Regions from separate parts of the Enterobacter cloacae complex sp. 394I7 genome, predicted to be linked through region 2. Evidence: predicted binding sites of a transcription regulator. Region 2 holds the regulator's gene; the other holds the start of a gene.
What was found. The regulator Fur, encoded in region 2, represses iron uptake genes when iron is present. The targets are predictions, from matches to a motif close to ATAATAATGAGAACNACTATCAA.

Region 1 (5,580 bases), on a different contig from region 2:
GCACAGAGCTCTCTTGATGCCATGGAAGCGGGTTACTCCGTGGGTACGCGTACCATCGTTGACGTCCTGGACGCAACGACCACGCTGTACAACGCGAAACAGCAGCTTTCCAGCGCACGTTATCAGTACCTGATTAACCAGCTGAACATCAAACAGGCGCTGGGTACGTTGAACGAGCAGGATCTGCAGATGCTGAACAGCACCCTGGGTAAACCTGTCTCTACTTCTCCGGAAAATGTTGCGCCAGAGAACCCTGAGCAGGTTGCCGCCGTTGATAACTTCAACGGTAACGGTGCTGCACCTGCCGCGCAGCCAGCTGCCGCACGTACGACTGCCCCCGCCAGCAGCGGTAACAATCCGTTCCGCAATTAAGCATGTCATCGGGCCCATTGCGGCCTGATGCCTTCGCTATACCCCTCTCCTTTCGGGAGAGGGCGTACGCAAATCACACCTGAACGTAAGCCAACGTAAAGATCCCCCTCATTCCGGCCATCATCGCTTCATTTTCAACCACTCATCCTCTATCCTGAGCGTTATTACCACTGGGTCCAGGAAGACAACGATGAAACGGACAAAATCTATCAATCACGCTTCGTTCCGCAAAAGCTGGAACGCGCGTCATCTCACCCCTGTTGCGCTGGCCGTCACGGCAGTCTTTATGCTGGCAGGCTGTGAGAAAAGCGATGAAACAGTTTCGCTTTATCAAAACGCGGACGACTGTTCTGCTGCAACCGGCAACGCCGCAGAGTGTAAAACGGCATATACCAACGCCCTGAAAGAGGCGGAACGTACTGCGCCGAAATATGCTTCACGTGAAGACTGCGTGGCAGAGTTCGGTGAAGGTCAGTGTCAGCAGGCACCGGCTCAGGCAGGCACAGCCCCTGAAAACCAGGCACAGGCCCAGTCCAGCGGCAGTTTCTGGATGCCGCTGATGGCAGGTTACATGATGGGCCGCCTGATGAGTGGTGGTGCGGGTTACCAGCAGCAGCCGCTGTTTAGCTCGAAAAACCCGGCCAGCCCGGCTTATGGTCAATATACCGATGCCAGCGGCAAAGGCTATGGCGCAGCCACCCCTGGCCGCTCCGTAACCGTACCGAAAACGGCGATGGCTCCGAAACCTGCGACCACCAGCACCATTACCCGTGGCGGGTTCGGTGAGTCTGTGGCGAAACAGACCAGCATGCAGCGTAGCGCGTCAGGCACGTCCACTCGCTCAATGGGCGGCTGATCATGGAACGAGTCAGTATCACCGAGCGCCCGGACTGGCGCGAAAAAGCGACCGAATACGGTTTTAACTTCCACACCATGTACGGCGAGCCATACTGGTGTGAAGACGCTTACTACAAGCTCACGCTTGCCCAGGTTGAGAAACTGGAAGAGGTGACCGCCGAGCTGCACCAGATGTGCCTGAAGGTGGTGGATAAAGTCATCGACAGCGACGCGCTGATGGCGAAGTTCCGCATTCCGAAGCACACCTGGAGTTTCGTCCGCCAGTCGTGGAAAACCCACCAGCCTTCGCTTTACTCACGTCTCGATCTGGCGTGGGACGGCGTGGGCGATCCTAAACTTCTGGAAAACAATGCTGATACGCCAACCTCGCTGTACGAAGCGGCGTTCTTCCAGTGGATCTGGCTGGAAGACCAGGCCAATGCCGGCAACCTGCCGCAAGGCAGCGACCAGTTCAACAGCCTGCAGGAAAAGCTGATTGAGCGTTTCGCCGAACTGCGCGAACAGCATGGTTTTAATCTGCTGCACCTTGCCTGCTGCCGCGACACGGAAGAAGACCGTGGCACGGTGCAATATCTGCAGGACTGCGCGGCCGAAGCTGAAGTGGCGACCGAGTTTCTCTATATCGAAGATATCGGCCTGGGTGAGAAGGGTCAGTTTACTGACCTGCAGGATCAGGTGATAAGCAACCTGTTCAAGCTCTACCCGTGGGAATACATGCTGCGTGAAATGTTCTCCACCAAGCTGGAAGACGCCGGCGTGCGCTGGCTGGAGCCGGCGTGGAAGAGCATTATCTCCAACAAAGCCCTGCTGCCGATGCTGTGGGAGATGTTCCCGAACCATCCGAACCTGCTGCCGGCTTACTTTGCGGAAGACGATCACCCGCCGATGGAGAAATACGTCGTTAAACCGATCTTCTCCCGCGAAGGGGCGAACGTGTCGATTATTGAAAATGGCAAAACGCTGGAAGCCGTTGAAGGGCCTTACGGCGAGGAAGGAATGATCGTCCAGGCGTTTTATCAACTGCCGAAGTTTGGTGACAGCTATACCCTGATTGGCAGCTGGCTCATCAACGATCAGCCAGCCGGGATTGGCATCCGCGAAGATCGCGCGCTGATCACGCAGGATCTGTCACGGTTCTATCCGCACATTTTCGTCGAGTGATCGGGTGTGCCGGGGTGCGAGCGGAAGCCCTCACCCCGGCCCTTTCTCTTTGGGAAAGGCACACATACGTTATCCAATCTGCACCGACAACATACTTAAGCTTCCCATCTCAATACCATCGACCGGTATGCTGATCGGCTCCTGACCATCCCACGCGCCCAATACATACAGCAACGGCAGGAAGTGTTCCGGCGTCGGGTTAGAGAGTGAACCGCCTTCGTGATCCAGATAGTTCACCAGCGGATGCTCCTCAACCGGCCCTTGCCAGGTCAGATTCGCTTTCACGTAATCGTTAAAAGACGTCGCCCACGGATATGGCGTGTTCTCACCGTGCCAGCGCGCTGTACGCAGGTTATGTACCACGTTGCCGCTTGCGATCAGCATGATGCCCTCGTCGCGTAAGGTCGCCAGTTTTCGCCCCATCTCCAGGTGCCAGGCCGCAGGTTTAGTGCTGTCGATACTCAACTGCACCATTGGGATGTCCGCCTCGGGATACATCTTTATCAGTACGCCCCACGAGCCATGGTCAAAGCCCCAGGCTTCGTTATCCAGCGCCACAGGCACAGGCGCGAGTAATTCCACCAGCTGTCGGGCCAGCGCTGGCGAGCCGGGTGCCGGATAGTGCGTGTCGTACAACGCCTGCGGGAAGCCGCCGAAATCATGAATGGTTTTTGGCGTTTCCATTGCGGTCACGCCCGTGCCCCGGGTAAACCAGTGCGCAGACACCACCACAATCGCTTTCGGACGCGGTAGCGTCTCGCCCAGATGACGCCATACTCGGGTATAGACGTTGTCTTCCAGAACGTTCATTGGGCTACCGTGGCCTAAAAACAGTGCTGGCATACGGGAAGAAGTCATGGTGATATCCTTACAGAAGGTGTCAATTTAATGGTTCTACATTACGCGCAATCTCGCCCGGATGAACGCTGATAAGCGTGAAGATCATCATCAGGAAATTTGAATGTAAGGAATGTGTAAAGCAGGGTTTCGCCTCTCGCTTTGACCGAAATGAACCATTAATATTAATGATAATCATTATCATAAGGAGCAATGCATGTCAGTCCCCTTGATCCTGACTATACTGGCGGGCGCCGCAACGTTCATCGGTGCCATTCTCGGTGTGCTTGGTCAAAAGCCGTCTAACCGCGTGCTGGCCTTCTCATTGGGCTTTGCTGCCGGGATCATGCTGCTCATCTCTTTGATGGAGATGCTCCCTGCCGCACTGGGCACCGAAGGCATGTCTCCGGTGCTGGGGTATGGCATGTTTGTATTCGGCCTGCTTGGCTACTTTGCCCTCGACCGCATGCTGCCGCACGCGCATCCGCAGGATTTAATGCAAAAAAGTGTGACCCCGATGCCGCGCAATATTAAGCGCACGGCCATTCTGTTAACGCTCGGCATAAGCCTGCACAACTTCCCGGAAGGCGTGGCAACCTATGTCACCGCCAGCAGCAATCTGGAGATGGGCTTTGGTATCGCCCTGGCGGTAGCCTTGCACAATATTCCTGAAGGACTGGCAGTGGCCGGGCCGGTTTATGCCGCCACGGGCTCGAAACGGACTGCGGTCTTCTGGGCGGGGATCTCGGGGATGGCCGAAATTCTCGGCGGCGTGCTGGCGTGGTTGATTCTGGGCAGTCTGGTCTCGCCTGTGGTGATGGCCGCTATCATGGCCGCCGTGGCCGGGATAATGGTGGCGCTCTCCGTGGATGAGCTGATGCCGCTGGCGAAAGAGATCGATCCGAATAATAACCCAAGCTATGGCGTGCTGTGCGGTATGTCGGTGATGGGCTTGAGCCTGGTGCTGCTGCAAACAGCAGGGATCGGCTAAGACAATAGCGCATTAACGTCTCACAACAAAAAAGCCGGGTTTCCCCGGCTTTTTCACATCAGCCCTTTCAGCTGGCTTTGCGCGCGTGCGCCTGGCGATACTCCACCAGATCTTCAATCGTCACCACGGGCATATTATGCAGACGGGCAAAGGTGATGCACTCCGGCGCACGCGCCATGGTGCCATCGTCGTTGGTGAGTTCACACAGTACGCCCGCAGGTTTAAAGCCTGCCAGGGTCACGAGGTCAATGGTCGCTTCGGTGTGACCGCCACGGGTCAATACACCGCCGGCCTGCGCACGCAACGGGAAGACGTGGCCTGGACGATGCAGGTCTGATGGCTTCGCATCATCGGCAATCGCGGCACGTACGGTGGTCAGACGGTCAGCCGCCGACACGCCGGTGGTCACGCCATGTGCCGCTTCGATGGTCACGGTAAAACCGGTTCCAAAGGCGCTGGTGTTATTTTCAACCATCATGGGCAGGTCGAGCTGCTTACGACGGTCTTCGTTGATACACAGGCACACGATGCCGCTACCGTGACGGATGGTCAGCGCCATCTGCTCAACGGTCATGTTTTCGGCGGCGAAAATCATGTCGCCTTCATTTTCACGGTTTTCATCGTCAAGCACCATCACGCCGCGGCCTTCGCGCAGTGCATCCAGTGCATGTTCAACACGTTCAATAGAAGTGCCAAAAGAGGAAAGTAGCGTCTGATTCATGGTAAAAAAACCTCATTAACATTATGGTTACCAGAATCAGGGCAGTCTTAGGAGCGCCGTATAAGCGGCAAAAAGATAACGTGAGCGGGCCAGGCCCGACTTGATCGTTACTCTCTCCCATCCGGACTCTAACCGTCGGCCCCGGAATTACACCGGATCTGCTGTCCTTTGAGTGGTGACCCAAAGCGCTCGCGGGCTTTCAGCGTTACGCTGATTTACCGCCGGTGGGGAATTTCGCCCCGCCCTGAGAATAAGCGAGATAACTATAACGCGATTGATTACCCTGGGCAATGCGCAGACATAAAATCTCCTTTATCCTGGGGCATGACGCGCTACAATGTTCATTAACACCGTCTTATCAAGGGAAGCCACAATGATTGACCCGAAGAAAATTGAGCAAATTGCGCGCCAGGTTCATGAGTCTATGCCAAAAGGTATTCGTGAGTTTGGGGATGACGTAGAGAAGAAAATCCGCCAGACGCTGCAGGCGCAGTTGGTTCGCCTTGATTTAGTCAGCCGCGAAGAGTTTGACGTGCAGACGCAGGTTCTGCTGCGTACCCGCGAGAAGCTGGCCCTGCTGGAGCAGCGTCTGAACGAGCTGGAAAACCGCAATACGCCAGCGGAAGTAAAACCGGCACCG
Region 2 (5,580 bases):
TCCCGCAGGCCCGCGCCCATGTCATCGCCGGTGCCGGACACTGGGTTCACGCGGAAAAACCTGACGCCGTGTTACGCGCCATCCGCCGCTATCTCTCTGATACTGCGAATTGATTAAAAAGAGAGCGACTGGAAGGTTGCGGGCTTCCAGTCGTTGGCGTGCCGTTTTTGGTGATGTATGATGGCGCGCTCATCGCCCGGGCAATAGCAGGGCGGCTTGTTTCCCCCGAAGTCTCAGAATCATGGCCAAAGAACAAACGGACCGTACGACACTAGATCTGTTCGCGAATGAGCGTCGACCGGGACGACCGAAAACGAATCCGCTTTCGCGCGATGAACAGCTGCGTATTAATAAACGCAACCAGCTTAAACGCGATAAAAATCGTGGGCTTAAGCGTGTCGAACTGAAGCTCAATGCCGACGCCGTCGATGCGCTTAACGAACTGGCTGAAGCGCGTAATATCAGCCGTAGCGAGCTCATTGAAGAGATGTTGATCGCCCAGCTTGAGACCTTGCGCCGCCAGGCATAAGTCTGAAAATCCCCTTTCTTACCCTTTTCATGTAGCACAGAGTGCAGTCCTGCGCGATAGCTGTTTCCGCGGGGTTGCCAGTTCTGCTATTATTGCCCTTATCCGTGGACAAATTGCGCCACCATACCATTAAGTTTCAAGAGGTTATTTTACTCATGGCAATCATCGGCATTTTCTTCGGCAGTGATACCGGCAATACCGAAAATATCGCAAAAAACATTCAAAAACAGCTCGGTAAAGACGTTGCCGATGTGCATGACATCGCCAAGAGCAGCAAAGAAGATCTCGAAGGCTATGACATCCTGTTGCTGGGTATCCCAACCTGGTACTACGGTGAAGCCCAGTGTGACTGGGATGATTTCTTCCCGACGCTGGAAGAAGTGGACTTCAACGGCAAGCTGGTCGCCCTTTTTGGCTGCGGCGATCAGGAAGACTACGCTGAGTACTTCTGTGACGCGCTGGGCACTATCCGCGATATCATTGAACCGAATGGTGCAGTTATCGTAGGCCACTGGCCGACTGCCGGTTACCACTTCGAAGCGTCTAAAGGCCTGGCCGATGACGACCACTTCGTGGGTCTGGCGATCGACGAAGACCGTCAGCCAGAACTGACCGCAGAGCGCGTTGAGAAGTGGGTGAAGCAGATCCGCGAAGAACTGCACCTGGACGATATTCTTAACGCCTGATTGTTAGTGTGGCGCAACCCCGGTTGCGCCCAGGAACCGGGTCAAACGATTAAATTAATCGCTACAATCTTTTAACTTTTTCGCCCAGACCTGTACAATGTCTCCCAGGTAAAATGGGGTGCCATTGAGTAAGTTTGTCGGTGATACCACGTTTTTATAAGCATACTTTGCCTGAGACTTGCAGTTTTCATTTAGCCATGGCAGTTCTATAATGAGACGCATTATTCCAGGTGCATTTTCTGTCACTTCCTCCAGAAGTGAATCGTTTAGCAACAGGACAGATTCCGCATGACTGACAACAATACCGCATTAAAGAAGGCTGGCCTGAAAGTTACGCTTCCTCGGTTAAAAATCCTTGAAGTGCTTCAGGGTCCAGACAATCACCATGTCAGTGCGGAAGACCTTTACAAGCGTCTTATCGACATGGGTGAAGAGATTGGGCTGGCAACCGTCTATCGCGTGCTGAACCAGTTTGATGACGCGGGCATTGTTACCCGTCATAATTTCGAAGGCGGTAAATCTGTATTCGAACTGACCCAGCAGCAGCACCACGATCACCTGATCTGCCTGGATTGTGGCAAGGTCATTGAATTTAGTGATGATTCCATCGAAGCACGTCAGCGTGAAATCGCTGCTCGTCATGGTATCCGCCTGACCAACCATAGCCTGTATCTGTATGGTCACTGTGCTGAAGGTGATTGCCGCGAAGACGATCACGCACACGACGCCAAATAAGTCGAACTTTCATACTCTGAGCCAGCCGCAAGGTTGGCTTTTTTTTGCCTGTCACCCGGCGAAAAAAAGCCCGGTAAGCACAGCGCCACCGGGCCTTAACACGCTTAATTAATTTCCGTTGTTACTGCGTATTTCCTTCCAGATCTGGTCGCAACGCTTCGCCACTTCCTGATCGTTACCGGTTTTACGCGCCTGAATGCAGGCCTGATAGTCCATCACGCGAACATTTTCCTGCGTCGCAAACTGCTCATGCGCCTTCTCTTTCTTCAGCACATTCAGCACGCTCTGGCAGGCTTCAATTTTCTCCGGTGAGCCTTCAGCGGTGTTAATGCAGGCGCTGTAAGCCTCCTTCAGGCGAGAATCTTCTTTCGGTGCCGGGTCCTGGGCGCAAGCCACCAGCCCCGAGGCCAGCAACGCGACGATTACCATTTTTTTCATCATGTGCAGTCTCCATTCCGGCGGGACGGAACCCGCCGGAGCGTTCATCAGAAGATAGTGAATGGTGCGATAACCATGAATTTCACGTCACGTTCATCCTGGAAGATGTTGCCGTAACCGCCCGCGTAGCTTGGAATATCAGAGTGGTTGTCATACTGCGTGAAGTGCAGCTTGAACATCGTGCCTTTCGCACGTCCATCCTGCACGGTATAGATGGCATCCAGGCTGTAAGAGGACTCTTTCAGACGGTAGTTCGGTTCGTAGTACGCATCCGGTGTGGCCATGTCGCCCGGTTTGGCGTCCCAGGCATACGCGTAGGAGGCGCCCACCGCCCAGCCCGGCAGGTTCCAGTTTTTCAGGTCATACATTGCGCCGAAGAAGACCGCTTTTTCGCCGTCGGCGTTGAAGTCAGAGCGGTTATCCCACCAGATATCCAGACGACCGTTGGAAGATGCGTAAGTCGGGGTCATACGCTGCAGGAAGTAGCCCTGCTGCCCTTCCGCCTTCACCCATGTCCCTTCCAGACGCAAATCCACCTGCCCCACTTTGTAGCCAAAGGTCAGCGCCTGCAGCCAGGCCGTGCCGTCATAAATATCGTTGACGCCACCATCGCTGACTTTGTCTCGCGTGCCGTAGAACTGGTAACTGGTACTCAACGGACTCCCTGCGATATCAAACTTGTAGCTGGCTTTGGCAAAATACTGATCGATATAACCTTCAGCCTGACCAAAGGCGGCTTCTAACACGAGGTCGTTTTTAAAATCGTACTTCGCACCCAGCGAGTGGAGGTAATCCACTTTGGTCTTTTTATCGTTCTGGTAAAACTTATCCATTTCGATATGCCACGGGGCTTTGTATTCGTTGGTCCACATATAGGAGAAACTCAACGCACCCGCATCACCGTAGTCAAAGTTAGCGCCGGCTTCAGCGCCCTGGTAAGTACCAGGCATAAAACTCCAGTGTGGCGCTAACAGGGTTTGGCCAGTTGGCTGAATATATCCGCCGCGCGCCCAGACTGGACCATACTTGAATTTTGCAGCGGCTTTATACAGGCTGATACCGCTTTTATCGCCGGACCAGTCTTCTTTATAGGCCTTATTGCTGGACGAGAAGGCAATTTCGTTCGGGTGTCCGCTGTCGCCATTTTCCGCCATTTCGATTGCCGTGAATGCGGCAATATCCAGGCCGAACATATCGGCGGCATAGCCTGACTGGAAGTCGAGGTTGGCATTCCAGGTAGAGTGAGAAAGGTTGGTTTTGTATTTGTCTTCGGTAACGTCTTTACGGTCACGTTCACGCTGCCAGTAATAAATACCGCCCGTGAGGGTAGAATCTTCGATGAAACCTGCTGCCTTAGCCTCTGGCGCAATCACCAGGCCTGACATTGCTGTCACACCGGCGATAGCCAGCGCCAGCGCACTACGTTTGCCACTGAACGTACGCATAGATTATTCCTCTTTGACGAATTAAAACGCCTGAACGGCGAAAAATATAAAAGACCAAAAGGTCAGGGGTAGTCAGAAATACCCTCGAATTAACTACCGCCTTTAGGTTATTTTTCGCGACGCGAATTATCAATGCTTTTCAGTGGGCAAAAGTCAGGATTATGACGAAGTGCACATAATTCGTAGTGCTTTGTAACATTTAGCGGGAGACGAGATTTGGCGGGGCAAGTCATTAAATTTAAGCCAGTAATTGTGTAAATTACTGGTTATTTTCAGGTCTTCACTCTTTTCAGAAATATACAAACTTTTTTTAGAAAAATAAGTAGCACCACATTGACCTGAATATTGCGCAGACATTATTTTTGCTCGCGCTTAACGATATGATCATTCAATAAAAAAACGCCGCATTACGCGGCGTTTGTCTCTCATTGACCAGAGCAGCGTTATTATTCGCCGACTTTAGTCCAGGTATCACGCAGACCAACGGTACGGTTAAACACCGGTTTTTCCGAGGTACTGTGACGGCTGTCGAGGCAGAAGTAGCCTTCACGTTCGAACTGGAACGCTTTGCCCGCTTCGGCGGCTTTCAGAGACGGCTCAGCATACCCCTGCTTGATGACCAGAGATTCCGGGTTGATTGTCGCCAGGAAGTCTTCTGCTGCACCTGGGTTAGGCACGCTGAACAGACGATCGTACAGGCGAATTTCAACCGGCAGCGCATGTGTTGCACTTACCCAGTGGATCACGCCTTTCACTTTGCGGCCATCTGCCGGATCTTTGCTCAGGGTTTCAGCGTCGTAAGAGCAGAAGATGGTGGTGATATTCCCTTCTGCATCTTTCTCAACACGCTCAGCTTTGATCACGTATGCGTTACGCAGACGCACCTCTTTACCCAGCACCAGACGCTTGTACTGCTTGTTCGCTTCTTCGCGGAAGTCAGCACGATCGATCCAGATTTCACCGCTGAACGGCACGTCACGGGTGCCCATTTCCGGTTTGTTCGGATGGTTAGGCATGGAGACCATTTCGCTCGCGCCCTGCGGGTAGTTTTCGATAACCAGTTTAACCGGATCGATGACGGCCATTGCGCGCGGCGCGTTGTCGTTCAGATCTTCACGGATGCAGGATTCCAGAGAGGCGATCTCAATGGTGTTATCCTGCTTGGTCACGCCGATGCGCTTACAGAACTCGCGAATAGACGCGGCAGTATAACCACGGCGACGCAGACCCGAGATGGTTGGCATACGCGGATCGTCCCAGCCCTCAACGTGCTTGTCGGTTACCAGCAGGTTCAGCTTACGCTTGGACATCACCGTGTATTCCAGATTCAGACGAGAGAATTCGTACTGACGCGGATGCACCGGGATCGTGATGTTATCCAGAACCCAGTCGTACAAACGGCGGTTGTCCTGGAACTCCAGCGTACACAGGGAGTGCGTAATGCCTTCCAGCGCATCGCTGATGCAGTGGGTAAAGTCATACATCGGGTAGATGCACCACTTGTTACCGGTCTGATGGTGTTCAGCGAACTTGATACGGTACAGAACCGGATCGCGCATCACGATGAACGGTGATGCCATATCGATTTTGGCACGCAGGCACGCTTTACCTTCCTCGAAGCCACCCGCACGCATTTTTTCAAACAGCACCAGGTTCTCTTCAACGCTGCGATCGCGGAACGGGCTGTTTTTACCCGGCGCGGTCAGCGTGCCGCGGTATTCGCGGATCTCTTCAGCAGACAGCTCGT

Region 1: a site for Fur is predicted at 3,411-3,433, ahead of zupT (zinc transporter ZupT). Genes of this name have one in related genera too.

The regions. Positions count from the first base shown of each region.
Region 1 covers NZ_JBXWCR010000002.1:92,447-98,026, reverse strand. The annotation lists gene tolC (outer membrane channel protein TolC) at 1-372, shown strand, start outside; gene AC2FAP_RS11530 (DUF1190 family protein) at 563-1,228, shown strand; gene AC2FAP_RS11525 (glutathionylspermidine synthase family protein) at 1,231-2,391, shown strand; gene ygiD (4,5-DOPA-extradiol-dioxygenase) at 2,461-3,249, opposite strand; gene zupT (zinc transporter ZupT) at 3,446-4,219, shown strand; gene ribB (3,4-dihydroxy-2-butanone-4-phosphate synthase) at 4,287-4,940, opposite strand; FMN riboswitch at 5,046-5,196, opposite strand; gene ubiK (ubiquinone biosynthesis accessory factor UbiK) at 5,314-5,580, shown strand, end outside.
Region 2 covers NZ_JBXWCR010000001.1:196,803-202,382, reverse strand. The annotation lists gene ybfF (esterase) at 1-113, shown strand, start outside; gene ybfE (LexA regulated protein) at 242-529, shown strand; gene fldA (flavodoxin FldA) at 685-1,215, shown strand; gene fur (ferric iron uptake transcriptional regulator) at 1,504-1,950, shown strand; gene AC2FAP_RS00950 (ChiQ/YbfN family lipoprotein) at 2,059-2,388, opposite strand; gene chiP (chitoporin ChiP) at 2,436-3,833, opposite strand; gene glnS (glutamine--tRNA ligase) at 4,280-5,580, opposite strand, start outside.